Regions from separate parts of the Nocardioides aestuarii genome, predicted to be linked through region 1. Evidence: predicted binding sites of a transcription regulator. Region 1 holds the regulator's gene; each other region holds the start of a gene.
The links. Region 1 encodes LexA, which represses DNA repair genes until DNA is damaged. Its sites were predicted from a motif close to TCGAACANNTGTTCGA; they were not measured.

Region 1 (9,650 bases):
GGGAAGGAGCCCGGTCACGTCGTTGACCGCCCCGGTGAGCTCGTCGGGGAGCGTCCCGAAGTCCACCGGCGCGATCATGACCGGGTTGCCGACCAGGTTCCACTGCGGCCCGCGCCGCATCAACGAGTCGCGCAGCCAGTCGAGCTGCTTCGCGCCGGTGATGGAGCGCTCGGGGTCGCTGACCCCGGTCTGGTCGGCCTGCTCGTCGCGGTAGGTCCGCAGGTCGAGCATCGAGATCTCGGCGAGCGCGCCGAAGCGCAGCCGCCGGAAGAGGCGGGTGCCGTCACGCAGGTCGGCGGTGCCGCTCATCCGCACGGGCATCCACTCGTCGTACGCACGGTGGGCGCGGGCGCGGCGCCGCCGGTAGTCGCCCTCGGTGTCGGGCTGGTGGTTCTCCGCTCCGGCCTTCCACTGGTCGTTGGTGACCTCGTGGTCGTCCCACGTCGCGATGAAGGGATAGCGCGCGTGCAGCTCCTGCAGGTCGGGATCGGCCTTGTACTGCGCGTGGCGCTGGCGGTAGTCGCCGAGGGCGACCATCTCCTTCGCCGGCTCGTGGGGCCGGATGTCCTCGTTGGACGGGCCGTAGCCGTACTCGCCCGGCCCGTACTCGTAGAGGTAGTCGCCGAGGTGGAGGACCGCGTGGAGGTCGTCGCGGGCCGCGAGGTGGCGGTAGGCCGAGAACCAGCCCGCCTGCAGGTTGGCGCAGGAGACGACCCCGAAGCGGAGGTTGTCGGGGGTGGCGCGCCGGGCGGGCGCCGTCCGGGTGCGGCCGGTGCGGCTGGTCGTGCCGCCGTAGGTGAAGCGGTAGTGGTACCAGGTCGCCGGGTCGAGGCCGTCGACGTCGACCTTGACCGTGTGGTCGCGACTGGCGCCGGTCGAGACGTGCCCGCGGCGTACGACGCGGGTGAAGCCGGCGTCCCGTGCGACCTCCCAGTGGACCCGCACCGTCGGACCCTGCCCCGAGCCGGGTGTCGAGGCGGGCGTGGGGGTGACCCGGGTCCACAGCAGGACCCGGTGGGGCAGGGGGTCGCCCGAGGCGACGCCGTGGGCGAAGACGCCGTCGTCGGCGGCGCGCGCGGAGCCCTGGCCGAGGACCGGCAGCGCGACAGCGCTGACCGCTCCGGTCGCCAGGACGGTACGGCGGGGGACGAGGTGGCTCACGGACAGGTCAACGACCCACCCGGCCCCGGGTTAGCGAACGCCGCGTGAACGGAACGCGACGGTCACATCCTCCGCAGGACCGCCGTGACCTTGCCGAGGATCGTGGCGTGGGTGCCGTCGATCGGCTCGTAGGCCGCGTTGTGGGGGAGCAGCCAGACCTGGCCGGTCTTCTTCTGGAACGTCTTGACCGTCGCCTCGCCGTCGATCATCGCCGCGACGATCTCGCCGTTCTCGGCCGTCGGCTGCTGGCGGATCACGACGTAGTCGCCGTCGCAGATCGCCGCGTCGACCATCGAGTCGCCGCGGACCTCGAGCAGGAAGAGCTGGCCGTCGCCGACGAGCTGGCGCGGCAGCGGGAAGACGTCCTCGACCCGCTCCTCGGCCAGGATCGGGCCGCCGGCCGCGATCCGGCCGACCACCGGGACGTACGACGCCGCGGGCCGCGCGTCACCGACGCCGGTCTCGTCGAGGTCGTGCTCCTCGGCGCCACCGATCGAGCGGCGCGCCGCCATGACCTCGGGCAGGAAGACCTCGAGCGCCCGCGGCCGCTTCGGGTCGCGCTTGAGGAAGCCCTTCTCCTCCAGAGTCTTGAGCTGGTGGGCGACGCTGCTGGAGCTGGTCAGCCCCACGGCCTCGCCGATCTCCCGCATGCTGGGCGGGTAGCCGCGCTTCTCCATCGCGTCCTTGATCGTCGCGAGCACCTTCTGCTGGCGCGCGGTCAGCCCGGTGGTGTCGGGCGGGCCGTCGGGCAGCTCGGTGACACCCTCACGACCGGAGCTCTTCTTCTGCGGCATGCGCTCAGGGTGCCACCACCACGCCCCCCGGATCAAACACCTGTTCGAACGGCGTGTCGCTACCCCTGGCCGGGGTCCGAGGGGAGCCAGACCCACTGCGGCACGAGGCAGACCGCCTCGAACCCGAGCCGTTCGTAGACCGGCCGTCCCAGGTCGGTCGCGTGGAGGATCGCCTGCCGCGCTCCCCGTTCGTGCCCGGCCTGCAGGAGCGCCCCCGTCACGGCGTACCCGATCCCGCGGCCGCGTGCCGACTCGACCGTGGCGATGTTGTAGAGCCCGATGGTGCCGTCGTCGATCCAGCCGCTGCCGACCGCCACCGGCTCGCCGCCCATCCGCGCCAGGATGTTGACCAGCTGGCCGGCGGGCACCCCGCCGAGGACCTGGGTCATCGGTCCGGCGAGGTCGGGCGGCATGTCGAAGCCCCTGAGCATGGTGCCGATCCAGGGATCGGGCTCGACGGCGACGTCGACCAGGGTGAGGTCGAGGGCCGCGGGGACGGCAGCCTCGACCGGACCGTCGAGCCGCCGGTGCATCCCGGGGGTGTCGCCGCGGCCCATCCCGGCGGCGGCGAGCGCCGCCTCGAGCTCGGGCGAGGTGTGGGACGGCGTGGTCCACCACAGCCACGGCAGTCCTCGCTCGACGTACGCCGCCACGAGGCCGGCCGTGCGGTCTCCGGCCGTCCCGGGGGAGAACGAGGCGCCGAGGACGGCGTTGAAGAGCGGGAAGGGGATGTCGGAGACTGCGGCGAGGACGTCGGTGTCCGGGAGCGGTGTCATCGGTGGGCACTGCTGGGCCGCGCGGAAGAACGAGAGGAGGTTCTCCTCGACCGGCGCCACGCGGGGGTCGCTCACCCTTGGACGCTAGTGCGTGGTTGACTCCGGCGCCATGGCCTCCTTGAGCGGTTCCGGTGCTGGGTCGAGCGTCGTCGTGACCGGGGGGGCGCGCGGCATCGGCCGGGCGATCGCGGAGCTGCTGGTGGCCCGTGGCCACCACGTCGTGCTGACCGACATCGACGGCGCGGCCGCGGCCGACACGGCCGCCGAGATCGGCGCCGACGAGGGGCTGACCCACGACGTCCGCAACCCCGCCGACCACCGTGCCGCCGCCGAGGCCGCCCTCCACCACGCACCGCTGACCGCCTGGTTCAACAACGCCGGCGTCGGCGACGACGGCCGGCTCGCGGAGATGCCGGACGACCAGGTCCGCCGGCTCGTCGAGGTCAACCTGCTCGGCGTGATGTGGGGGATGCGGGCCGCGCTCGACGCGTTCGGCCCCCGGGGCGGCGACATCGTCAACACCGCCTCGCTCGCCGGCCTCGGCCCGATCCCTGGCTACGGGGCCTACGCCGCCACGAAGGCCGGTGTGGTGTCGCTGACCGGCTCGGTCGAGCTCGAGACCCCGCCGTCGGTGCGCGTCCACGCGGTCTGCCCGGACGTGGTGCAGACGGCGATGCTCCACGAGGGCCACACCCACGACTCCCTCGGCTCCCGCCTCGCCCACTCCGGCTCCCGCGTGCTCGAGCCGGCGGAGGTCGCGCAGGAGGCGGTCGGCCTGCTCGGCACGAACCGCGTCGTCCTCAGCGTCCCGCGATCGCGCGGGGGAGTGGTGCGCCTCTCCGCCCTCGCCCCCTCGGTCTCCCGCCACGCGATGAAGCTGGTCGAGGCGAAGGGTAAGAAGGCGATCGCCAAGGATGCCGGCCGCCAAGGGCGCCGCTGATCTCGACGGACGTGTCGTCGGCCTTGCACGGCTGACCGAGCTGACCCCGGACCTCGTCGCGCTCGACCAGGTCTCCACTGATCCCGCCGTCGCCGGGCAGGGGGTCGGCCGCTGGCTGCTGGAGCACGTCGTCTCGGGCTGCCGCGAGGCCGGCTACTCCGCCATCTGCGGCACGATCTTCCGCGACGTGGCCTTCAACGGCCCGTTCTACGGGCGTCTCGGCGGTGTCGAGGACCCCGACCCGCACGTCCGACACTCCGTTCGAACACATGCTTGATTTGTTCGAACACCTGCTCTAACTTCGTACATGTGTTCGATCGAACCTCTGATCGAAACCCGAGGTTGTCAGTGGCTTCCGTCAGGGTCTGATTCGAACACCGACCGACAGGCTGACCGCCACTTCCCCAGGAGGTCCCGATGAGCACCATGGCCATCACCCCCAGCGTTTCCTACACCCCGTCCCTGCGACTGACCCGGCGCGGCCGGCTGGTCGTCTTCATGACGGGCCTGCTGCTGGTGCTGGCGCTCGGCGTGCTCTGGGGCTCCGGCTCGGTGGCGAGCGAGGAGCCCGGTCGCGACGCGACGCTCACCGTCCAGGTCGAGCCCGGCGACACCCTCTACGACCTCGCCGCCCGCGTCTCGACCGGCGACGTCAACGCCACGGTCGAGCGGATCCAGCAGCTCAACCACCTCGAGTCCTCGATGGTCTACGCAGGGCAGAAGCTCCGCGTCCCCGTCGAGTAACCCCACAACTGAATAACTTCCTCCGCCCGGTTCCGACTCGACCCCGGACCGTGCGGAGGGCCGGGGAAGACTGCGCCTCGGATCGAGCCACACGCTGGCCTCGGTCCGAGGCGCAGCGGCGTCCGGCCCAGGTGGTCGAGCCGCCCGCCGGGCCTAGGTGGTCGAGCCGCCCGCCGCGCCTAGGTGGTCGAGCCGTCCGAGCCGCTAGGCGAGGGCGAGTGTCGAGACCTCCGGACCCCGTTCAGCGGGCCGCGCGCCGCCCGCCGGGGATCCGCGGGGGAGCGTCCGGCTCGTCAGGAGACGACGGGGTGCGCTCCGAGGTGATCCCCAGGGTCCGCAGCAGCCGCGCGATGAGCATCAGCCCGATGAAGAGACACGCGACCGCCCCGGCCGAGGCGAGACCGAGGAAGAGCCACGCGTCGGAGGTGCCCGACCGGGCCTGGACGCCGAAGTCGATGGCGGCCTTGACGAGGTAGCCCCAGGCCACGACGCCAGCCGTGATGCCGATCGCCAGCAGCAGCACGCTCGGGCGGAAGCGCGCCCTCTTCTTCGCCCCCGCGCGCTTGCCCCGACTCGCCACGAGGGCCATTGTGCCAGCCCCCGACACGCCGTCCTCCGAACCCACAAAGGGGGCCTGACCTGCGGTTTTGAAAACCGGTCGAGACAACTTCGGAAACTGTCCCCGTTCCGCTTGCACCCCGTCGGTCCGCGACGTACGGTTACCACTACATCTAGTAGTTACACCGTTGTGGTTCTCCACATCTAGTTCACAAGAGCCGGGTGTGTCACCCACAGCACAGCGCGATCCATCCACAGCAAACCCCGTCTGATCCACAGGCCGAGCCGCCCGTTCGCAGGGCGATGTCGGCGCGCCCGAAAGGAGGCGATCCAGCATGCAGTGTCCCTACTGCCGTCACGCAGACACCCGGGTCGTCGACTCGCGCGTCGCCGACGACGGCAGCGCGATCCGGCGGCGGCGTACCTGCGCCTCGGAGACCTGCGGCAAGCGCTTCACCACCGTGGAGCTGATGCAGCTGACCGTGCTGAAGCGGTCGGGCGCGACCGAGCCGTTCACCCGCGAGAAGGCCGTCGCCGGCGTCCGGAAGGCCTGCAAGGGCCGCCCGGTCTCCGAGGACGACCTCGCGTGCCTGGGCCAGGCGGTCGAGGACGCGCTGCGGCAGAGCGGCGGCGCCGAGATCCCGGCCCACGAGGTCGGCATGGCGATCCTCGGCCCGCTCCGCCAGCTCGACCAGGTCGCCTACCTCCGCTTCGCCAGCGTCTACCGCGCCTTCGAGTCGGTGGACGACTTCGAGAAGGAGATCGAGCTGCTGCGCCTGGAATCGGACGCAGCGTCCGAGGCGTCAAGCGATCCGCAACCCCAGCCCACGGGCTGACCACGATCTGGCCCGGCGTGTGTAGTGGGGAAGCTGCATGCGCCGGGCCACACCAAGCACCCACCCCCTCGCCGGCCACCCGAGACGGCCGGTCGAGGGACCGCAGTTGTCGGTGGCGCGAGCCACCATGGAAGAAGCACCACCACACCGCCCACACCGGGCACCACCACTGGGGAGAGTCGGCATGACGGAGACGGTCAGCAACAGCGCAGGGACTCGTAAGAAGGGCGCGGGTCTCACGATCGAGCGCATCTTCTCGACCGAGGGGGTGCACCCCTACGACGAGATCACGTGGGAGCGCCGCGACGTCGTCCAGACCAACTGGAAGACCGGCGAGACCGTCTTCGAGCAGCGCGGCGTCGAGTTCCCCGACTTCTGGAGCGCCAACGCCTCGACGATCGTCACGACCAAGTACTTCCGCGGCGCCGTCGGCACCGACGCCCGTGAGCAGAGCCTGCGCGAGCTGATCGACCGCGTCGTGAAGACCTACCGCCAGGGCGGCGAGGACCACGACTACTTCGCGACCGAGGCCGACGCCGAGCTCTTCGAGCGCGAGCTGACCTGGCTGCTGGTCCACCAGTACTTCTCGTTCAACTCCCCCGTGTGGTTCAACGTCGGCACCCAGTCTCCCCAGCAGGTGTCCGCGTGCTTCATCCTCTCGGTCGACGACTCGATGGACTCGATCCTCAACTGGTACAAGGAGGAGGGGTTCATCTTCAAGGGCGGCTCCGGTGCCGGCCTCAACCTCTCCCGCATCCGCTCCTCCAAGGAGCTCCTCTCCTCCGGTGGTACGGCGAGCGGCCCGGTCTCCTTCATGCGCGGCGCCGACGCGTCCGCGGGCACCATCAAGTCCGGCGGCGCGACGCGTCGTGCGGCCAAGATGGTCGTGCTCGACGTCGACCACCCCGACATCGTCGAGTTCGTCGAGACCAAGGCGCGCGAGGAGGACAAGATCCGCGCGCTGCGTGACGCCGGCTTCGACATGGACCTCGGTGGCGCCGACATCACCAGCGTTCAGTACCAGAACGCCAACAACTCGGTCCGCGTCAGCGACGAGTTCATGCGTGCGGTCGAGGAGGGCGGCGAGTTCGCCCTGCGCGGCCGCAAGCACGGCGAGGTCATCGAGATGGTCGACGCCCGCGAGCTGTTCCACAAGATCTCGAAGGCCGCGTGGGAGTGCGCCGACCCGGGCCTGCAGTACGACGACACGATCAACGACTGGCACACCAACCCCGAGACCGGCCGGATCACCGCGTCCAACCCGTGCTCGGAATACATGTCGCTCGACAACTCGTCCTGCAACCTGGCGTCGCTCAACCTGCTGAAGTTCCTCAAGGACGACGACACCTTCGACGCCCAGCGGTTCGCCGACGCGGTGCGCATCATCATCACCGCGATGGACATCTCGATCTGCTTCGCCGACTTCCCGACCGAGGCGATCGGCCAGACCACGGTCGACTACCGCCAGCTCGGTATCGGCTACGCCAACCTCGGCGCGCTGCTGATGGCGATGGGCCTGGGCTACGACTCCGACGGCGGCCGGGCGATGGCCGCGGCGATCACCTCGCTGATGACCGGCACCTCCTACGCCCGCTCGGCCGAGCTGGCCGGCGTGGTCGGCCCCTACAACGGCTACGCCCGCAACTCCGACGCCCACCAGCGGGTCATGCGCAAGCACCAGGCCGCCAACGACTCGCTGCGCACGATGCACGCCAACGACATGTCGGTGCACAAGCTGGCCACCCAGGCCTGGGCCGACGTCATCAAGACCGGCGCGACCAACGGCTTCCGCAACGCGCAGGCCTCGGTCCTCGCGCCCACCGGCACCATCGGCTTCATGATGGACTGCGACACCACCGGCATCGAGCCCGACTTCTCGCTGGTGAAGTTCAAGAAGCTGGTCGGTGGCGGCTCGATGCAGATCGTCAACCAGACCATCCCGCGGGCCCTGAAGAAGCTGGGCTACGACGAGGAGAAGATCGAGGCGATCGTCGACTACATCGCCGAGCACGGCCACGTGATCGACGCGCCCGGACTCAAGACCGAGCACTACGAGATCTTCGACACCGCCATGGGTGCCCGCTCGCTCAAGCCGATGGGCCACGTCCGGATGATGGCGGCGGCCCAGCCGTTCCTGTCCGGCGCGATCTCCAAGACGGTCAACCTGCCGGAGACGGCGACCGTGGAGGAGATCGAGGAGGTCTACCTCCAGTCGTGGAAGCTCGGCCTCAAGGCCACCGCGATCTACCGCGACAACTGCAAGGTGGGCCAGCCGCTCGCCGACGGTGGCGGCAAGGCCAAGAAGGACGCCGCCGACAAGGCTGCGGCCGACGAGGCCGAGACCACCAAGGTCGTCGAGAAGATCGTCTACGCCCCGACCCGCAAGCGGCTCCCGAAGTCCCGGGTCTCGCGCACCACCTCCTTCACCGTGGGTGGCGCCGAGGGCTACATGATCTCGGGCGCCCACGAGGACGGCCAGCTCGGTGAGGTCTTCCTCAAGCTCGGCAAGCAGGGCTCGACCCTGGCCGGCGTGATGGACGCCTTCTCGATCGCGGTGTCGGTCGGCCTCCAGTACGGCGTGCCGCTGGAGACCTACGTCTCGAAGTTCTCCAACCTGCGCTTCGAGCCCGCCGGCCTCACCGACGATCCCGACGTCCGGATGTCGCAGTCGATCATGGACTACGTCTTCCGACGCCTGGCCCTGGACTACCTGCCCTTCGAGCAGCGCTCCGCCATGGGGATCTACTCGGCCGAGGAGCGCCAGCGCTACCTCGAGACCGGCTCCTACGAGGCCACCTCCGAGGAGACCGGCTCCGCCGCCGAACTCCTCGCCCCGGCCCCACAGGTAGAGGTCGTCGAAGGTGGTCGAGCAGCGAGCGCAGCGAGCGACGTCGAGACCTCCGCCGCGAGCGAGGCCGGCGCCAAGCCCGCCCCCAAGGAGGCCCACACCTCCGCCGAGCTCCTGGAGAAGATCACCGGCACCGCCGTCGACTCCCCGCTCTGCATGACCTGCGGCACGAAGATGCGCCCCGCCGGCTCCTGCTACGTCTGCGAGGGCTGCGGGAGCACGTCCGGCTGCAGCTGATAGGTCGACGTCAGACGGGCGTGGCGGAGGTTCCTCAGCCACGCCCGTCTGGGTTGTGACACAGCACTTCGCCCCGGTTGAGCTACCGCGCGAGTCGCTGCATAGCGCCCCGTGCGGGGTTGCTAGGCCCCTGGGGAGTCTGATAACCGGGCGGACAACGACCGTGCGCGGTCCGGGGGGACCGAGCACTCTCCCCGCACTCGTCACAACAACTTCGCGGCGTCTGGCACCCAGTCATACTGAGTTGGAACGAGTTCTGCCGGAGCCGGATCCCAGTCGAAGAGGCGGAACTCGCCGGATTCCGAGAGCACCTCGTCGTTTGCGCTGAACTCGATGCCTGACCAAATGCCCATCACGCACTCGCCGACGTGCGTACGTGCCCACTCAACCTCGTTGCGGGTCACGATGACGCTCTCTCCGGCGCTCGTCGTGCCCTTTGCCTCCAAGTAGCGAACAACGTCGCCTTTGAAGGCACGGGCGTCGTATGGATGCCCGACGCGGGTATCCACGACCTCCCAGCCGTCTGCGCGATAGAGCGCCATGAGTCGATCTTGTGCGGCGTCCTCAATTTTTCTCCGCCGCTGAGGGTCCGAAACCGGAGTCTGCCCCGTGGCAAAATGCAACGGTTCACGGCTCGGTCCACTGAGCACCGCGTCAGCAATCGGGATGGCGGCCGTGCGACCCGCCCGCGTAAGCGTCCAGCGACCCCGCTCGGTTACACCCTCGATGAACGGCGCGATCAAACCAGTCTCAACC
Region 2 (9,650 bases), 1.0 Mb from region 1:
ACGGTGAGCCAGAAGATCGTGACGAAGGGCTGCTTGGTCGTCTTGTGGCGGTAGAGGTGGCGGGCGACGAGGGCGCCGGGCCAGCCGCCGACCGCGTCCCAGAGGTGCAGCACCATCTCCATGACGCGCTGCTGGCCGGTCTCCGCCGCGCGCTTGTCGGTGCGGTAGAGCAGCAGCGAGATCAGGCTCGGGACGAGGTAGGCGAGCGGCAGCCAGGTCCAGACCCTGCCGGTCAGCGCCAGGCCGACAACGAGGAGCAGGAAGACCGCGGCCACGGCGACCGCCGGCCTGACGCCCCGCCGTCGGGGCCGCGGTGCGCGGCCGACGTACTGCACGGCCGAGGCGTTCGGGCGGCCGCGCTCGTCGCGTGACTCGGCGTACGAGACCTTCAGGCCGACCCGCGGGCGGCCACCGCCGGGGAAGGCGGTGATGTGGACGAAGGTCCGCGGTCCGCCGCCGGTCGGCGTGATGAAGCCGAAGCCGCGGTCGTCGTTCCAGCTCGTGATCTCCCCCGTGGCCATGGGGAGAGTTCTAGCCGCCGACGGCCTTCTTCACCAGATCGGCCAGGGTCTTCTCGTCGGCCTTGGTCAGCTTCGTGACCGCGTAGGAGGTCGCCCACACGTTGCCCTCGTCGAGCGTGGCGGGGTCCTCGAAGCCGACGGTGACGTAGCGCGATCCGAACTTCTCGGCCGGCTTGAGGAACGTCACGACCTTGCCGTCGAGCGCGTACGCCGGCATGCCGTACCAGGTCTTCGGGTCAAGCATCGGCGCGTGCTTGGTCACGATCGCGTGGAAGCGCTCGGCGATCTGGCGGTCGCTGTCGCCCATCTCGGCGATCTTGTCGAGGCACGCCTGAGCCTCGTCGGCCTTCTTCGCGCCCTTCTTGCCGCTGGCCTTCAGCTCGGCCGCGCGCTCCTTCATCGCGGCCCGCTCGGCCTCGGAGAATCCGTCTGTCTTGGTCATGGGGACGACGCTAGCCCCGGTCGGCGGTGGCGCCTTCTCGATTCCTGACCGATGTGCGGTCAGCCGAAGGAGACCCCGGTCAGCTCCTCCGAGACCGACCAGAGCCGGGAGGCGGTCTCGGTGTCCTGCAGCGGCTTCCAGAGCTTCTGCGGTCCGGGCGGGCCGCCGGCGTTGCCGAGGCCCTGCGGGCCGTAGAAGTCGGCCGGGTTCGACGTCGTCGCCGCGAGGACGGCGGGGAGGGCGGCGGTCTCGGGGGTGCCGACGAGCAGGCCGTGGCGGGAGAGCCAGCGGATCATCCGCACCTCGCGAGTGTCGCCGTCGCGACCCATCTCGGGGCGGGCGGCGAGCAGGCTGGTGGGCGCGACGCCCGGGTGGGACAGCACGCTCGTGATCCCCCACCCGGCGGCCTCGCTGCGACGCGCGAGCTCGAGCCCGAAGAGTCCGCAGGCGATCTTGGACTGCCGGTAGGACCTCATGGCGTCGTACGACCGCTCCCACTGGAGGTCGTCCCAGTGGATCGAGCCGCTGCGGGCGGCGACGCTGGTCTGCGAGACGACCCGCGCGCGACCCTCGCGCAGCAGCGGCAGCAGGTGGGCGGTCAGGGCGACGTGACCGAGGTGGTTGGTGCCGAGCTGGAGCTCGAAGCCGTCCGCCGTCGTACGGCGCTCGGGCGGTGTCATGACGCCGGCGTTGTTGACCAGCAGGTGGATCGGCGCGCCGTCGGCCCGAAGCTTCTCCCCCAGGTCGGCGACCGACTCGAGCGACGACAGGTCGAGGTCGGCGAGGACCAGGTCGGCGTCGGGGTGTCGGTCGCGGATCTGCGTGGCGGCGGCGCGGCCCTTGTCGGCGTTCCGCACCGGCATCACCACTTCGGCGCCGGCGCCGGCGAGATGGGACGCGATCCGCAGGCCGATGCCGTCGCTGGCACCGGTCACGACGGCGCGGCGGCCGCTGAGGTCGGGGAGGTCGAGGTCATGTGTCCGGGGCATGCCATCGAGGCTGCCTCGGCTCTCGAACTCCAACCACGGCCTGACGATCCGTGGCTCCCCCGTCCGAGGCCGGGCACGATGGCGCCATGACCGCTCCGAGGATCGACCGCGCCGGGCTGGCCGACTTCCTGCGCACGCGTCGGTCGGCGCTGCAGCCCGAGGACGTCGGCCTGCCGCGCGGCCAGCGGCGGCGTACGACGGGGCTGCGGCGCGAGGAGGTCGCGGCGCTGTGCCACATGTCGACCGACTACTACTCCCGCCTCGAGCGCGAGAAGGGGCCCCACCCCTCCGAGCAGATGGTCGCCTCGATCGCCCAGGGCCTCCACCTCACCGTCGCCGAGCGCGACCACGTCTTCCGGCTCGCCGGCCTCGCACCACCCGCCCGCGGCCCGGGCAGCGACCACGTCGGACCGGGCATGCTGCGGATCTTCGACCGCCTCGGCGACACCCCCGCCGAGATCGTCACCGAGCTCGGCGAGACGCTGCGCCAGACACCGCTCGGCGCCGCGCTCGTCGGCGACAACACGGCGTACGACGGGGCGATGCGGAGCATCGGCTACCGCTGGTTCGCCCAGCCCGGGGCTCGCGACCTCCACCCGGCCGAGGACCACGAGTTCTACTCCCGGATGTATGCCTCCGGCCTGCGCGGAGTGGCCACGCAGCGCGGTCCGGGCTCGCGGGCGGCGGCGTACGCCGACCTGCTGCTCGAGGAGAGCGAGGAGTTCCGGGAGGTGTGGGAGCGCCACGAGGTCGGCATCCAGCCGCGCGAGCTCAAGCGCTACGTCCACCCCGAGGTGGGGCTGCTCGAGCTCCACTGCCAGGTGCTGCACGACCCCGAGCAGTCGCACGCGCTGCTCGTCTACACCGCCGTGCCCGGCAGCGAGAGCCACGAGAAGCTGGCGTTAATCAGGGTGCTCGCCGGGGTCTCCGGCTCCTAGCATCGAGGGATGGAGGTCCCGGAGGGTGCGCTCGACGACGCGGTGACGAGGAGCTCGTTCACCGGGGTCGCGACCGTGCACGTCGCGGGGCAGCGCACCTTCGAGCGCGTCGAGGGGTGGCGGCACCGCGGCTACGGCGTCCCGATGACCGTCGACACCCGGATCGCCGTCGCCAGCGGCGGCAAGGGGTTCACGGCGCTGGCGGTCATGCGCCTCGTCGAGGACGGCACGCTCGCGCTCGACCAGCCGGTCCGCACGCTGCTCGGCGACGACCTGCCGCTGATCGACGACCACGTCACCGTCGAGCAGCTCCTCGACCACACCTCGGGGATCGGCGACTACCTCGACGAGGAGGGCGACTGGGAGCCCGCCGCCCACGTCCTGCCGATGCCGGTCCACACGCTCACCTCGACCGAGGCCTTCCTGCCCGCCCTCGAGGGCTATCCGCAGAAGTTCGAGCCCGGGGCGCGGTTCTCCTACTGCAACGGCAGCTTCATGGTCCTGGCGCTGCTGCTCGAGCGGGCGACCGGCGAGGTCTACCACGACGTCGTACGCCGCCTCGTGCTGTCGCCCGCGGGGATGGACCGCACCGACTTCCTGCCGCTCAACGCCCTGCCCGGCGACGCCGCGACGGCCTACGTCCACGACGAGGGCGACCTCACCAACACCCTCCACCTGCCGATCCTCGGCAACGGCGACGGCGGCGTCTTCACGACCGCCGACGACGTGGACCTGTTCTGGCGCGCCGTCCTCGACGGGCGGATCGTCTCCCCTGCGAGCGTCGACCTGATGACCACGCCGCGCCACGACGTACCCCAGGAGCGGAAGCGCTACGGCCTCGGCTTCTGGCTCCACGCGACCGGCCACGCGGTGATCCTCGAGGGCTACGACGCCGGCGCCTCCTTCCGGTCGACCCACCTGGTCGACAGCGCGACGACCGTGACCGTGCTGGGCAACAGCAGCGAGGGGGCGTGGCCGGTGGTCGGCGTGCTCGACGACCTCATCGACGCCGAGCTCAGTCGCTGACGTCGCTGAGCGACCGGCTCCCGCGGAGCGCGGCGACGGCGCGGTGGCTGTGGGTCTTCACCGCGCCCTCGGAGATGCCGAGCTCCTCGGCGGTCCTCGCGACGGACAGGTCGAGCCAGTGGCGCAGCACGATCACCTTGCGCTGCATGGGCGGAAGCGCCTGCAGCGCGGCGAACAGCCCACCGTCCCCGGGCTCCGGGTCGCTGGTCGCCGCCTCCGGCAGGGCGTCGGTGCTGGTCTCGCGGCGCCACGGCCGGCGGGACTCGTCGACGTTGGCGCGCACCATCGTCGTACGGACGTAGGCCTCGGGGTTGCGGGCGCGCGACCACGCGACGTACAGCTTCACGAGCGCGGTCTGGAGCAGGTCCTCCGCCCGGTGGCGGTCTCCGGTGAGCGCCAGGGCGATCCGCAACAGGTGGGAGCGGCGGGCCGTGACGAAGTCGGTGAACTCGGCGTCGCGGCTCACCGGCCGCAGCCGACTCTCGCCTCTCCCCACTGCTCCAGTGTGCTCCCGTCGCCCCGTTCGAGGCGCTCGACCAGCCCGCCGCCGGAGGTGCGCAACACCCGGACCGTGGTGCCGCCACACGCGAACTCGACCGCGGCCCAGCCGTCGCCACGCACCTCGTCGACGCGCTCGGCATCGCCGCGCCGTCCGCACGTCGTCCGGACCTCGAGCACGTCGGACAGGGTCAACCGCACGTGGGGCCCTTCCACCTCCGGCGCCGCGGACTGAGGGGCGTTCGGCGCGGATGCAACCGCCGGGTCGCCCGCCTCCCGACGGTCGTCCGCGGGGAGCATGCCGGTCGCGCCCACTGCGAGGGTCGCCACGACCAGTCCTCCGGCGGCGTACGGCGCGACGACCGGCAGTGAGGAGCTCCTCGAGCCCGTCCGGCCCGGCGTCGACGTGGGGCACGGCCCGCTCGAGGTCGTCCTGCAAGGTGTCCATGCCATGAAGACGGAGTGGATGGGTCGGGCGGTTGACATGGGCTTGGTGCGTACCTTGACGGGTACGTAACTAACTAGTTACCTAAACTCCATGGACGCAGCACTGCACGCCCTCGCCGACGAGGGCCGCCGCACCTTGTTGGAGGCCCTCGCCTCCGGTCCGGCCACCGCCGGCGAGCTCGCCGCGCTGCTGCCGATCGCCCGACCGGGCGTCTCCCGCCACCTGCGGGTGCTGCGAGAGGCGGGCCTGGTCGAGGTCCGGCAGGACGCGCAACGGCGCATCTACGACCTGCGTCCCGAACCGCTCGGCGAGGTCGAGGCCTGGCTCGCCCACCACCAGGGGGTCTGGCGGCAGCGCCTCGACGCCCTCCACACCGAGGTCGCCCGCGGCAAGCGGGCCCGAAGGAGCGACACATGAACCGCACCAAGGTCCCGGGCGACGCACGTGGCGCCGTACGCCTCGAGGAGCACTACGACACCGACCCCGCCGACCTGTGGGAGGCGATCACCGACCCCGCACGTCTGGGCCGCTGGCTCGGCGAGGTGTCCGGCGACCTCACGGTCGGCGGCGCGTTCACCGCCCGCTTCTACGCCTCGGAGTGGAGCGGCACCGGCCGGGTCGAGGCGTGCGACGCACCCCGCCGCCTCCTGGTCTCGACGGTCGACGACGAGACGTCCGACGAGGGCGAGATCGAGGTGACCCTCACCGCCGACGGCGACCGCACGCTGCTCGTGCTCGAGGAGCGCGGCCTGCCGCTCGACCTGCTCGCGGCGTACGGCGCCGGCAACGAGCTGCACCTCCAGGACCTCGGCGACCACGTGGCCGGCGGGCCGCGGCGGCCGGCCGACGGCCGGTGGGCGGAGCTGCTGACGGACTGGCAGTCGGCCTAGCCCGGCCCGTCCGGGTGGGCACTGTCGTAGGCGCGCCAGACCTTCTGCGGCACCACCATCCGCCACGCATCGACGACCAGCTCGCGCGCCTCGCCCGGGTCGAGCGCCGCCAAGCGGGCGTGGACCCAGTTGAAGCGCAGGTCGGACTCCCCCGGCATCTCGAACGTCTCCGGCGCCCCGCCGACCAGTGCCTCGCGCTCCTCCCTGGGGAACGCGAACCCCATCACCGTCTCCTCGAGGTCGAAGGCGACGTAGACGATCTGGCCCACCCGGAACTTCAGGCGCCCGCGCACGAAGACCTCGTAGGAGCGCTCCAGCTCGCTCCCGAGGGCCCGGACGTCGTCGACGGTCGCCATGTGGGGAGTGGACCACCCTCCGGTGACGAAGTCATCGGGATTCGCCTGCGGCGACGGCGGTCGCTGCCTAGCCTGTGGCGGTGCCGATCGAGAGCAGCCGCCGTGGTGCCGAGCTGACCTGTCCGCTGTGCGGGGGGTCGGTCGCCGCTGGTTCGTCCGGCTGTCGGCCCTGCCCCCTCCCGATGGCCGACGTCGTCCGCCACTCCTCAGGCACACGACGGAGCCGTTCCGTGGCCCGCGCGGTGGGCGTCCGACTTGCGGGACTCATCTTCTACGGCGCCGCCGTGGCGTGGGCCTGGTGGCAACTGCCTCAGACGCTTCCGTTCGTGGTGCCCGCGGCCGTGCTGGGCGGAGGCGTGCTCCACGTCGGGAAGGGGCGACCGTGGTGGGGCCTCTTGATCTTCGGACTCGTCGTGGTCGTGGTGCCGGTGCTGCTGTGGCCGGCTCTGGGAACCGGCACCTTCAGCGACTTGACGGACAGCTTCTCGAGGGACTGACCGCGGCACTCTTGCCGCTTCTGACCACTCGGCGCATCGACCACCGAAACCGTTGCTGAGCTGCGCAAACACCACTGAATCATCACTGGTTTTCGAACATGTGTTCGACTAACCTGAGGGCATGTCAGCACTCCTGGACCTCCACCCCGACCCGGGCCACCCCGGCGTCGTGGTCACGGCCGTCCACGAGATGCTCGACTCCGTCGGACCGGTCGACCTCGATCCCGGCGAGTACGCCGGCGTCCTCACTGACGTCGACCGGGCCGTGCGCCGCCTGGAATCACTCAAGCTCCGCCTCGTCGCCGCTGCCGCCAAGGCCGACGTCCCGACACAGTCCGGCGCCCGCTCCACCGGCGACTGGCTCTCCCAGCAGACCAGGTCCGGGTCCGCACCGGCCTCCCGCGACTCCCGCCTCGCCGACGACCTCGACGGCCCGCTGACCGACACCGCCGACGCCCTCAGCACCGGCGACATCTCCGCCGCCCACGCCGCAGCGATCGCGACCGCGATGCGCCGCCTGCCCTCGCGGCTGGACGACGACCAGCGCTCCACCGTCGAGGCCTCGCTGGTGCGCAAAGCCCGCACGCTCACCCCCGACCAGCTCCGCAAGGTCGCCCGCCGCGCCATCGAGGCCGTCGAACCCGACCGGGACACGGTCGACGCGGAGGAGAACACCCAGGTCCAGGACGAGGAAGAAGCAGCCTGGGCCAAGACCAGGCTCACCCTCCACGACAACGGTGACGGCACCACCACCGGCCACTTCACCGTCCCGACCCTCGCCGCGATGGTCCTCAAGAAGGTCCTCGACGCGATGACCGCACCCCGCCGGACCCGCGCGGCCGCTGAGAACGGCCAGCGGACCGACTGGGCCCAGGCTCGCGGCCAGGCCTTCGCCCAGGTCCTCGAGCACCTCCCCACCGACCACCTCCACGGCAAGGTCGCCGCCACCATCGTCATCACCCTCGACCTCGACACCCTCCGCGACCAGCTCAAGGCCGCCGGCCTCGACACCGGCGACCTCGTCTCCGCCGCCCACGCCCGCCGCCTCGCCTGCAACGCCGGCCTCGTCCCCGCCGTCCTCGACGGTCACAGCCAGCCGCTCGACCTCGGCCGCGAGAAACGACTCTTCAGCCAAGCCCAACGAGTCGCCGGCGCCACCACACACTCCACCTGCGCCGCCGACGGCTGCGACATCCCCTACGCCTGGTGCGAGCTCCACCACCGCAGACCCTGGGCCAACGGCGGACACACCGACCTCGCCGACATGATCCCCCTCTGCGGCCACCACCACCGACGCCTCCACGCCCGCGGATCCGTTCCGCTCCGCACGTGAAGCCCAGCGCGTGACGCCCTACTGTGGAGGCGTGTCCTCCGAGCGACCCACGACCGTTGTCCTGTTCGGCGCCACCGGTGACCTCAGCCGGCGCAAGCTGCTGCCCGGACTCCTCCACCTCTTCAAGACCGGACTCCTGCGCGAGCTCCGCGTCGTCGGCACGTCCCTGGACGAGCACACGACCGACAGCTTCCGCGACCTCGCCAAGGACGCCGTCCACGAGTTCGGCGACGACGACAGCGACACCGAGGCCTGGCCGGAGTTCGCCAAGCTCCTCTACTGGGCGCCCGGCGACGAGGGGCCGGAGGGCCTGCGCAAGGCCGTCGAGGAGGCCGAGTCGACCTTCGACGACGCCAGCAACACCTGCCGCCTCCACTACCTCAGCGTGCCGCCGAAGGCCGCGCTCCCCGTCGTCCACCAGCTCCGCGACGCCGACCTCGTCGAGCGCAGCCGGATCATCATGGAGAAGCCCTTCGGCACCGACCTCGCCTCGGCGATCGACCTCAACGCCCAGCTCCACGAGGTCTTCGAGGAGGAGCAGATCTTCCGGATCGACCACTTCCTCGGCAAGGAGGCGGCCCAGAACATCCTCGCCTTCCGCTTCGCGAACGGGCTCTTCGAGCCGATCTGGCACCGCCACCACATCGACCACGTCCAGATCGACGTCCCCGAGGAGCTCGGCCTCGCCCAGCGCGCGTCCTTCTACGAGGCGACCGGCGCCTACCGCGACATGGTCGTCACCCACCTCTTCCAGGTCCTGGCCTTCGCGGCGATGGAGCCCCCGACCAACCTCGACCCGGCAGCGATCTCGGAGGAGAAGAACAAGGTCTTCCGCTCGATGCTGCCGATCGAGCCCCACGACGTCGTCCGCGGGCAGTACGTCGGCTACCGCGACCTCGACGGGGTCGACCCGGCGTCCGACACCGAGACCTTCGTGGCCCTCAAGTGCTACATCGACAACTGGCGCTGGGCCGGCGTCCCCTTCTACCTGCGCACAGGCAAGCGGATGGCCGAAGGGGCCCGCATCATCTCCATCGCCTTCAAGGAGCCGCCTCGCTCGATGTTCCCCGAGCGCTCCGGCGTCGGCGACCACGGCCCCGACCACCTCACCTTCGACCTCGCCGACCAGTCGCGGATGTCGCTGTCCTTCTACGGCAAGCGCCCCGGGCCGGGCATGCACCTCGACAAGCTGTCGATGCAGTTCGCCATGCACGACACCGGCTGGGCCGGCTCGGTGCTCGAGGCCTACGAGCGGCTGATCCACGACGCCGCCCGCGGCGACCGCACCCTCTTCACCAGCGCCGAGGGCATCGAGCGACTGTGGGAGATCTCGACACCGATCCTCGAGAACCCGCCGGTCGTGCGCCCCTACAGCCCCGGGTCCTGGGGACCCAACCAGATCCACCAGCTCGTCGCGCCCTTCACCTGGCGCCTGCCCTTCGAGCGCAGCTGGCGCGACCCCAACGCGACCGGAGCCTGAGACCTCAGAGGATCCGGCGGATCGCCTCGATCGCGCCCGTCAGGTAGCGGTCGACGACGTCGCGCTCGTCGGGCGCGAGGGAGCGGTCGAGCTCGTCGAGGGCGAGGAACATCGGCATCAGGTGGCCGATGACCTCGGCGCGGCCGGAGTCGGTGAGGACGACCTGCGTACGCCGTCCGTCGGCCGCGTGGGGCTGCCGCTCGACGTGACCGCGGGCGACCAGGCGGTCGAC
Region 3 (9,650 bases), 2.3 Mb from region 1:
TGCCCTGCTCGTCGTGGACGTAGGAGCGCACCTGTTCGGCGATCTCCCGGGGGGACCCGAGCCGTCGGGTCGAGCCACTGACGTCGAGGAACGCCTCGTCGAGGGAGAGCACCTCCACCAGCGGAGTCACGCGACGGAAGGTCTCGATCACCGAGGACGAGACCGAGGAGAAGGTGTCGAAGTCGGGTGCGAGGACGACGGCCCGGGGGCACAGGCGCCGGGCTCGGGTCATCGGCATCGCCGACCGGACACCGCGCTCGCGGGCGAGGTAGTTGGCCGAGAGCACCACGCCCCGGCTGCCGCCGCCCACGACGACCGGACGGCCGGCGAGGTCAGGGCGACCGCGGGCAGCCACGGAGGCGTAGAACGCGTCCATGTCGACGTGGAGGACGGGGCAGTCCCAGGACAGGTCCGCGGGATCGGTCACGGCAGCCCCACGAGGGGGCGCGGCTCAGCGCCGGGCGAGGACGTGGAGCTGCGCGGCGAGCGGCGCGTACTCGGGACGCTCCGCGACCGCCTGCTCCAGCTCGAGCAACGCGGCCGTCCCTCCGGGCTCGAGGTCGAGCAAGCTCCCGGGGACCAGGTCGCTGAAGACCCGGACGGCGTGGACCGAGTCGACGGAGAGTCCGGCCGAGGCGAGCAGCGACTCGAGCTCGTCGCGGGTGAACCGGCGGCCCGACCGACCCACGGCCTCGGTGGTGTCGAGCAGCGCGCGGGCCTGCTCGAAGTGACCCGCCATCGCGCGGGCGACCACAGCAGCGTGGCGCTGGGCGACCAGCAGGCTGAGCACACCGCCGGGGCGCAGCACCTCGGTGATCGTGGCGAGCGCGGCGGCCGGGTCGTCGACGACCTCGAGCACGCCGTGGCAGAGCACCACGTCGGCGCTGGCCGGCTCGACGACGTCGAGCAGGGTGGAGAGGTCGCCCTGCTGGCCGCGGACGCGATTCTCGACGCCGTGGTCACGGGCGCGCCGGTCGAGCGCGGCGAGCGCGTCCGGGCTGGGGTCGACGACCCGCACGCGGTGGCCGAGCTCGGCCACCCGGACGGCGAAGCCGCCGGTCCCGCCGCCGATGTCGAGGACGTCCTGACCGGCCGGACGGTCGAGCACGGGCTGGAGCCCGCCCCACACGACCGCGGTACGGGCGGACTGGCGGCGCTCGCTGGGGCGCTCGTTCGGCATGTCCCCAACCCTAGGGGGTCGCTCATCCCGGGCTCCCGGGGCTGCGGTGCCACAGCGTCCTCGACACGTCCTTGGCGGGGACGCCCGCGGGCCTCACGTCGGCGTAGGGCGACATCCGAAAGCCGCTGGAGTGGACCAGCACACGCTGTCGCTCCGGCGGGGCGAACCCCTCCGGCACGGCCGAGATCGCGGCGTGGACGGCATCGAGGCCCTCGCGCTCCCACACGTCGTGGAGGGCGGGGAGGTCCCACGCTCCGGTGGCGCGCACGGAGACCCCCCTCGGGCCGGTACGGCGCAGCTCACCGCGGACCACCAGCAACCAGGAGCCGAACACCGTGGCGGCGTAGGGGCCCTGGGCGTCCTCGAAGAAGGTGGCGTCGACCGGCCCGGTGGCGTCGTCGAGGGTGAGGAAGACGACCCGGCGTCCCGAGCGGACCGGCGGGGTCTGGGTCGCGACCTTGACCCCGGCCACCAGCAGCTCGGCCCGGCTGCGCCGCCGGAGCAGGTCGCGGCTGCGGGTCACTCCGACCTCGTCGAGGAAGGGCGCGTAGCGCTCGACCACGTGGGTCGAGACGTCGAGCCCGAGGATCTCGAGCTCGGCGCGCAGCCGCTCCTCGTCGTCCATCTCGGGCAGGCCGGAGACCTCGCCCTCCCCCGGCGCGTCGCCGAGGTCGAGCGCCAGCTGGACCGACGCCACCGGGTCGGGATCGGGGGTCGCCCTCGACTGGGCACTGGCGCGCGCCCACACCCCGCCGTCGGCCAGCGCGTGTCGCTCCGTCGGTCGCGCGGCGTCGCGGTCGTGCGGGTCGGTGCTGTTGCGGGCGGCCATGTCGCCGACCGGCTCCTGTCGCGCCGGCGTCGCGGACCGGCGCCGTCCGCCGAGTCCTCGACCCCGCGTCGCCCGGTCGAGGGACCGGGCGTGGCGGTCGAGCTCCATCACCTGGAGCAGCAGGTCTCGCCGGGTGGTCGGGACCGGACGGGATCCGGTCCGAGCGTCGCCGATGCCGTAGATCCGGTCGAAGGCTCCGGTGAGCACGAGCCGCTCCACGATCGGCTGCGACACCCGTGCGCGGTGCCAGAAGTCGGTGAGGGAGGCGTAGGGGCGGGCGGCCAGGATCCGGTCGGCCTCGGCCGCGCTCATGCCCTTGACCTCGTCGAGGGCGAGCCGGATGCCGTAGCCGAGCGGGCTGTCGACCCGCTCGACGAGGTAGTGGCGGCCGCTGCGGTCGACGTCGAGGCCGAGCACCTGGATGCCGCACTGGCGCGCGTCGTCGAGGATCAGCCGTTTGGGGTACATGCCGGGGTCGTGGGTCAGGACGCCGGCGAGGAAGTGGGCCGGCCAGTGGGTCTTGAGCCAGGCCGACTGGAACGTCGGCAGCGCGAACGCCGCGGCGTGGGCCTTGCAGAAGCCGAAGCTGGCGAACGCGGCCAGGACCTCCCAGACCCGCTGGACCACGGGGAGCGGGTAGCCCCGTCCGAGCGCACGAGGGAGGAACCAGGCCTTGGTCTCGGCCATCCCCTCGACGTCGCCGAGCGCCCGGCGCTTCTCGTCGGCCTCGGCGTAGGTGACCCCGGCGAAGCAGGCGATCATCTCGATCACCTGCTCGTGGAAGACGACCACTCCGTGGGTGCCGCGCAGGATCGGCGCCAGGTCGGGGTGGAGGTAGGCGACGTCCTTCCACCCCTGCTTGACCTCGAGGTAGGGGGTGATCATGTCGCTCTTGACCGGGCCGGGCCGGAAGAGGGAGATGTCGGTGATGATGTCGCCGAAGCCGTCGAGGCCGGACTTGCCGACCAGCTCGCGCTGGCCGGGCGACTCGATCTGGAAGATGCCGAGGGTGCGGGCACTCGAGATCAAGGCGTAGGTCTCGGGGTCGTCGTGGGGGACCTGGGCCTCGTCGTCGAGGTCGACCTGCGCGCCGTCGACCCGGGCGATCTCGGCGACCGCATGGGCCATCGCGGACTGCATGCGGATCCCGAGCACGTCGAGCTTGAGGAGGCCGAGGTCCTCCACGTCGTCCTTGTCGAACTGGCTCATCGGGAAGCCTGCGAACGAGGCCTCGACCGGGGTGCGGTCGAGCAGCGTCGCGTCGGAGAGCAGCACACCGCAGGGGTGCATCGCGACGTGGCGCGGCAGCCCGTCGAGCCGCTCGACGAGGTCGAAGAACAGCTCGAGGCGAGCATCGGTGAGGCCGCTCGCTGCGAGCTCGGGGAGGTCGCGCAGCGCCAGCCGGGCATCGCGGGCCCGGATGTGGGGGAACGCCTTGGCGATCGCATCGGTCTCGCCGGGCGGCATCCCGAGCGCGCCACCGACGTCACGGACCGCGTGGCGGACGCGGTAGGTGTCCATCATGGAGACGCAGACGCAGCGCTCGCCGCCGTAGCGGTCGAGGATCGCCTCGTAGACCTCGAGCCGGCGCGCGGACTCGACGTCGAGGTCGACGTCGGGCAGCGAGTGGCGCAACGGCGACAGGAAGCGCTCCATGAGGAGGTCGTGGCGGATCGGGTCGATCCCGGAGATCCCGACCAGGTAGTTCACCAGGCTGCCGGCACCGGATCCACGGGCAGCGCACCTCACCCCGAGCGTCCTGACCAGGTCGGTGATGTCGGCAACCGTGAGGAAGTAGGACGCGTAGCCGAGGGTCCGGATCGTCTCGAGCTCGTCGTCGAGCCGCTTCCAGATCCGCTGGCGCGGTGCCGCGCCGTAGCGCCGTCCGATGCCGGCCTCGCACCGCTCGCGCAGCAGCGCGTCGGCCACTCCCTCCCCGCTCCCGTCGCGGCCGCCGGAGGCGACCTCGAGCTCGGGCAGGTGGACCACGCCGAGACCGAGGTCGGCGCGCGGGTCGAGCGCGCACCGGTCGGCGACCGCGCGGGTCGCGGCCAGCAGCCGGCGCGCCTCGCGGTCGGACTCCCCCACCCCGGCGAGGCGGCACACCTCCTCGGCGACGTCCGCCATCTGCTTGCCGGACTTGAGGAAGCCCTCGGCGTTGCGGCGATCGAGGTGGCGGCGGTCGAGGGCGACCAGCCGACGGGCCGCGTCGAGGACGTCGACGGTGGGCGCGTCGCGCCGGTCGGCGTAGCGCACGGCGTTGGTGAGGACTGCTCCGAGCCCGGCCTGTTCGGCCAGCCCCAGGGTGCGGGCGGCGTGGACGGAGGTGCCGGGGCCCCAGTCACCGCCGCTGCCGGGCAGCCGGTGGCTGACCACCTCGAGCAGCAGGTTGTCGGTCGGCACGAGCTCGCGCCACGGGGCGAGGGCGGCGAGTGCGAGGTCGTCGCGACGGCGGGTGAGGGCAGCACCGACGGCCGAGTCGGGGCCGAGCAGCACCACCACGTCACCCCCGGCGAGGTGGGGCGCCAGCAGGTCGAGGGTGGCGAGCGGCCGGCCACGCTCACCCGCGAGGTGGGTCGCGGACAGCAGCCGGCAGATCGCGGCCCAGCCGGCCGATCCCCCACCCGGGCCGCCCGCGTGGGCCAGCAGCCGGACCCGGGGGTGACCGCCCCGGGCCGTGGGCAGGTCGCGGTGGGACCCACCGCGCACGGGAGTGCGCGGCGGGGTGGTCCTCGCGACGCCGGGTGGCTCCGCCAGGGCGAGGTCCACGCCCAGCACCGGCCGAACCCCCGCCTGGTGGCAGGCGCGGGCGAACTTGACCGCGCCGTAGGTGCCGTCGCGGTCGGTGAGGGCGAGGGTGTCCATCTCCTGCTCGACCGCCCGCTCCACCAGCAGATGCGGGTGGGAGGCGCCGTAGCGCAGGGAGTAGCCGGAGGCGACGTGGAGGTGGACGAAGGGGTCAGGCACCGCTGGCGACCGGGAGGTGGTGGTCGAGCGCAGCGTGGGGCACCAGCCCCAGCGCCTGCTCGACCAGCGCGAGGAACCGGTCGGCGTCGCGCACCAGGTCGTCGGCCTCGCGCTCGGTCACCGCGCGGGTCGACCCCGCCTCGGCGGCGGCGCGCTTCGCCGCACCGGCGGCGAAGAACCGCGCCCATTCCTCCAGCTCGGGCGCGACCTCGGCCAGCAGCACCCAGGCGTTGCGCTGGGGCCGTCGCCGCCCGGCGGTCGGACGGGCCCGGGCGGCGAGGAGCGCCGCGGCGGCCCGCAGCGCCGCCACGTGGGCGCACGCGTAGCGAGTCGGCACGTCCGGGGCGGTGATCGCCTCCTGGAGCGACTCGGCGGCCCGCCCGAGATAGGAGTGGGTGGTCGCGGGCAGCAGCGTCGGACCGGCGTGGTGAGCAGTCATGGCGGCCACTCCCCTCAGTCGACGCAGCCGACGAGCTGCCAGCGGCCGTCGCCCCAGCTGAAGGACAGGTCGAAGATCCCGGCGCCGGGACCGTCCCCGGCGGCGAGGCCCCGTCCGGCTTCCACCCGCCAGAGCTCGCGCTCGACGAGGAGGTCGGTGGCGAGCCCGCCCGTCGGCTGCGGCTCCTGCGCGACCGCTCCGGCCGGCACGTCCGAACCGATCACGGCCCGCACGCCGGCGGCCTGCCACCACGGACCGGTCTCGACCCAGTGGGCCAGCACGGACCGGACCTTCCACAGCCGGCCACGCCACAGGAACTGCTCGGGCCCCTCGCCGTGGTGGCCAGGCCCCTCCACCCAGCCGCGCCGTACCTCCACGGGGTCGTCGTACAGCCTCATCCCAGCCTCCTCGCGCCTCGTCGACCCCGCCGACCCCGGACACGTGGACCCGGCGGGGCGGGGGTCGAGGTCGCCCCGCCGGGGATCGTTCGAACGCGTGTTCGAACAATCCCAAGGTACACCCGTCCCCCGACAGGCCGTCAAGGAATCGGCGGCAGCCCGTCCCGCAGGGAGCTCACGCGGGCTGCTGGTGCTCCTCAGCGAGCTCCGCGGCACGGACCCACTCGCCGCAGTCGCGCTGGAGGACCAGCCACACCAGCACCAGGTCGAGCACCACGGCGACCGCGCCCAGCACCACGAACGGCGTGGGCGGCGAGGCCTGCGCGACGACGTAGGCCGCGAAGAGCATCGCGACGGCGAGGGCGAGCAGCGACCAGCGGGCCCAGCGGTGCCCGGCACGGAACATCGCCCCGATCACCCACGCCAGGCACGCGTAGACGATGAAGGAGACCACGGCGACGGGGACGAACGCAGGGATCGAGATGGAGCTCTGCTCGAGCGCCTCCAGCCCACCCTGGTCGTAGTAGGCCTGGGCGGCCGGGTTGGACTCGATCCACGAGATCAGCAGGTCGTCGCGCAGCACCACCGCCAGCACCGCGCTCATGGTGCCGATCGCCACCAGCGCCCACTGCACGCGCAACGCGTTGCTCACCGCCGCCGGTCGTTGCCGTCCCGTCACTCCTCGCTCCTCATCCGTCTCTCGAGCCGAGTCTCGTAGGCTCGCCCAGTATGACGAGCGAGCACGCCGGGATCACCCGCTTCCGGGAGGAGCACGCCCGCCTCGGTGGCACCGGGGAGGTGGTGGTCCTGCCCGCGTCGGTCCACACCGCTGCCCTGGCCGCGGAGGCCCTGGGCTGCGAGGTGGGTGCGATCGCCAACAGCCTGGTCTTCACGTCGGACCAGGGGGACCACGGTAGCCCCCACGCCAGCCCGGTCCTCGTCCTGACCTCGGGGGCGCACCGGGTCGACGTCACGGCGACCGCCGAGCGGATCGGGGTCGGCCGGCTCGGCCGGGCCGACGCCGAGTTCGTACGCCGCCACACCGGTCAGGTCATCGGAGGCGTCTCCCCCATCGCCCACCCGGCGCCGGTGCCGACCTACCTCGACACCTGGCTGCGGCGCCACGACGTCATCTGGGCCGCCGCCGGCCACCCGGCCGCCGTCTTCTCCACGTCCGTCGACGAGCTGCTGGCCATGACCGGCGCGACCGAGATCGACGTCGACTAGTGGAGTCGCTCGCGCTCGCCTTCTCCAGCGGCTGGGCCAGCGGCGTCAACGCCTACCTCGTCGTGCTGGTGCTCGGCATCGCCGACCGTGTCGGTGACCTGTCACAGGTCCCGGACGCCCTCGGCCGCTGGGACGTGCTGGCGGTCGCGGGCTTCCTCTACGCGATGGAGTTCGTCGCCGACAAGATCCCCTACATCGACTCCACGTGGCACGCGATCTCGACCGCCATCCGCCCCACGGCCGGTGCCGTGATCGGGGTGCTGCTCGCGGGCGACGCGTCCTCCCTGGAGCAGGCCGTGCTCGGCGTCGTCGGCGGCGGCACGGCGCTGCTGTCCCACACGGTCAAGGCCGGCAGCCGGCTCGCCATCAACTCCTCCCCCGAGCCCGTCTCCAACGTCCTCGCGAGCCTGACCGAGGACGTCGCCGTGCTCGCGGTCGTCTGGTTCGCGATCGAGCACCCGCGCGCCGCCGCCGGCATCGCGGGGGTGCTGCTCGCCGGCGGGCTGGTCGTGCTCTACCTCGTGGCGCGACTGATCCGGCGCGGCTGGCGCCGCTGGCGTCGTACGCCGGCACCCGCCTGACCCGGTTGCCCACCGGATAGGTTCTGCGCCATGCGCGTGGTCGTCGTCGGTGGTGGGCTCGGCGGGGCGGCCGCGGCGGCCCGGCTCGCCAAGCTCGGCCACGCCGTCACCCTCGTCGAGCGCGGCGACGCCCTCGGCGGGGCCCTGACGTTCGAGGAGGCCGACGGCTTCGCGTGGGACCGAGGCGCCCACTCGACGCTGCTGCCCGCCGTGCTGCGCGACCTGTTCCGCAAGTCCGGTCGGCCGCTCGAGAAGGAGCTCGACCTCGAGCCGGTCGAGGTGATCCGCCGCCACCGGTTCGCCGACGGCAGCGAGGTCCGACTGCCGGGCGGGTCGCGCGCGGCCCAGGTCGCGGCGTTCGACGAGCTCGGCCCGGGGCGCGGACAGGCCTGGGCCGACCACGTGGCGTCCTACGCGGACACCTGGGAGCTGCTGCGCCGCGACTACGTCGAGGTCCCGACCGACCCGCGGCCGCGGGAGGTCACCCGAGCGCTCGAGGACCGCGAGACGCTCCACAAGCGGCTGCGTCGCGACTTCCGCGACGAGCGGCTCCGGCTCGTCGCCGGCCACCGGTTCGTGGCGGAGGGCCACGACCTGCGCAACGTCCCGTCCTGGCTCGGCCTCCACTCCTACCTCGAGCAGCGCTTCGGCGCGTGGACCGTGCCCGGCGGCTTCGCCGCCCTCACCGACGCGCTCGCCCGACGGCTCACGACCCGCCGGGTGGAGGTCGTCACCGGGACGACCGTCGTCGACCTCGTCGTGCGCGACGGCCGATGCGTGGGCGTCGTCACCTCGGCCGGCATCGTCGACGCGGATGCCGTGGTCTGTGCTGTCGACCCGCGCCTGCTGCCGACGCTCGCGCCCCACGTCGCCCGCACGATGCCGGCGATCCCGCCGGTCGTGACGCACCTCGGCCTCGTCGGGCCGGTCCCCGACGTCGGCCACGAGCTGGTGCTGCACGGAGATCCGGTGGTGGTCGTGCGCGCGGGCGGACGGGCGCCGGAGGGCCACACGGCGTGGACCCTGCACGCGCGCGGGCAGGTCTCGGAGGACCTCCTCACGGCCCTCGCCCGCCACCACGTCGACGTGCGGGACAGGGTCGTCGCCCGGGTCGACCGCTCGCCCCGCGCGCAGGTCGAGGGCGGCGGCTCCTCGATGGGCGTGCTGTGGCAGGGCCGCGGCACCGTGCGCCAGCGGCTCGGCCCGCGCACCCCCGTCCCGAACGTGTACGCCGCCGGCGCCCACGCCGCGCCTGGTGGCGGCGTCCCGTTCGTCGGCCTCTCCGCCGCGCTGGTCGCGCAGGTCGTCGGCCCCGCGGAGCGCTAGGTCGCTGCCGGGTCAGACCCGGATGTTGAGCTGCTCGAAGATCTCGAGCGTCGCCCGGGAGCGGTTGAGCGTGTAGAAGTGCAGGCCCGGGGCGCCGCCGTCGAGCAGCTCCTCGCAGAGCTCGGTGGCCAGCGCGATGCCCTCGGCGCGCATCCGTGCGGGGTCGCCGTCGTGGGCGCTGATCCGCCGCACGACGTGGTCGGGCACGTCGGCGCCGATCAGCTCCGACTGCCGGCTGATCGCGGCGAGGTTGAGGATCGGCATGATCCCCGGCAGCACCGGGATGTCCACTCCCTTGGCCCGTACCCGCTCGACGAGGGCGACGTAGTCGGCGGCGGTGAAGAACATCTGGGTGACCGCGAACTCCGCGCCCGCCCGCGCCTTGGCGACGAGCACGTCGGCGTCGTGGTCGAGCGACGGGGACGTGGGGTGGCGGTCGGGGAAGGCGGCCACGCCGATCCGGAAGTCGCGGGCCGCGGCGAGCGCGACGAGCTCGGAGGCGTACTCGAGGCCGCCCGGAGTCGCGGTCCACTCCGCGCGCGGCCCGCCCTCGGGGTCGCCGCGCAGCGCCATCACGTGGCGCACCCCGCCGGCGGCGTACTCCGCGAGGATCGCGTCGAGCTCCTCGCGGGTGTGGCCGACGCAGGTCAGGTGGGCGACCGGCAGCAGGTCGGTCTCCCGCGCGATGCGCGAGGTCAGCCGC

Region 2: the regulator LexA is predicted to act here: its motif matches at 6,698-6,713, upstream of ABD091_RS08145 (HNH endonuclease signature motif containing protein).
Region 3: the regulator LexA is predicted to act here: its motif matches at 5,903-5,918, upstream of ABD091_RS01680 (DUF6504 family protein).

Annotation. Positions count from the first base shown of each region.
Region 1 is NZ_BAAAJT010000002.1:2,631,332-2,640,981, forward strand. It holds gene ABD091_RS13335 (alkaline phosphatase D family protein) at 1-1,161, opposite strand, end outside; gene lexA (transcriptional repressor LexA) at 1,224-1,955, opposite strand; gene ABD091_RS13345 (GNAT family N-acetyltransferase) at 2,015-2,806, opposite strand; gene ABD091_RS13350 (SDR family NAD(P)-dependent oxidoreductase) at 2,841-3,671, shown strand; gene ABD091_RS13355 (GNAT family N-acetyltransferase) at 3,646-3,948, shown strand; gene ABD091_RS13360 (LysM peptidoglycan-binding domain-containing protein) at 4,089-4,415, shown strand; gene ABD091_RS13365 (hypothetical protein) at 4,657-4,995, opposite strand; gene nrdR (transcriptional regulator NrdR) at 5,309-5,809, shown strand; gene ABD091_RS13375 (vitamin B12-dependent ribonucleotide reductase) at 5,994-8,894, shown strand; gene ABD091_RS13380 (winged helix-turn-helix domain-containing protein) at 9,098-9,650, opposite strand, start outside.
Region 2 is NZ_BAAAJT010000002.1:1,587,207-1,596,856, forward strand. It holds gene ABD091_RS08090 (DUF1294 domain-containing protein) at 1-521, opposite strand, end outside; gene ABD091_RS08095 (iron chaperone) at 532-963, opposite strand; gene ABD091_RS08100 (SDR family oxidoreductase) at 1,023-1,952, opposite strand; gene ABD091_RS08105 (helix-turn-helix transcriptional regulator) at 2,039-2,890, shown strand; gene ABD091_RS08110 (serine hydrolase domain-containing protein) at 2,900-3,916, shown strand; gene ABD091_RS08115 (SigE family RNA polymerase sigma factor) at 3,906-4,382, opposite strand; gene ABD091_RS08120 (hypothetical protein) at 4,379-4,744, opposite strand; gene ABD091_RS08125 (ArsR/SmtB family transcription factor) at 4,953-5,279, shown strand; gene ABD091_RS08130 (SRPBCC family protein) at 5,276-5,752, shown strand; gene ABD091_RS08135 (MmcQ/YjbR family DNA-binding protein) at 5,749-6,108, opposite strand; gene ABD091_RS08140 (hypothetical protein) at 6,339-6,605, shown strand; gene ABD091_RS08145 (HNH endonuclease signature motif containing protein) at 6,727-7,938, shown strand; gene zwf (glucose-6-phosphate dehydrogenase) at 7,970-9,418, shown strand; gene ABD091_RS08155 (MarR family winged helix-turn-helix transcriptional regulator) at 9,423-9,650, opposite strand, start outside.
Region 3 is NZ_BAAAJT010000002.1:325,549-335,198, forward strand. It holds gene dinB (DNA polymerase IV) at 1-427, opposite strand, end outside; gene ABD091_RS01665 (methyltransferase) at 452-1,180, opposite strand; gene ABD091_RS01670 (DNA polymerase III subunit alpha) at 1,203-4,976, opposite strand; gene ABD091_RS01675 (SAV_6107 family HEPN domain-containing protein) at 4,969-5,415, opposite strand; gene ABD091_RS01680 (DUF6504 family protein) at 5,430-5,813, opposite strand; gene ABD091_RS01685 (hypothetical protein) at 5,989-6,492, opposite strand; gene ABD091_RS01690 (YbaK/EbsC family protein) at 6,543-7,040, shown strand; gene ABD091_RS01695 (DUF4126 domain-containing protein) at 7,040-7,621, shown strand; gene ABD091_RS01700 (phytoene desaturase family protein) at 7,652-8,947, shown strand; gene metF (methylenetetrahydrofolate reductase [NAD(P)H]) at 8,960-9,650, opposite strand, start outside.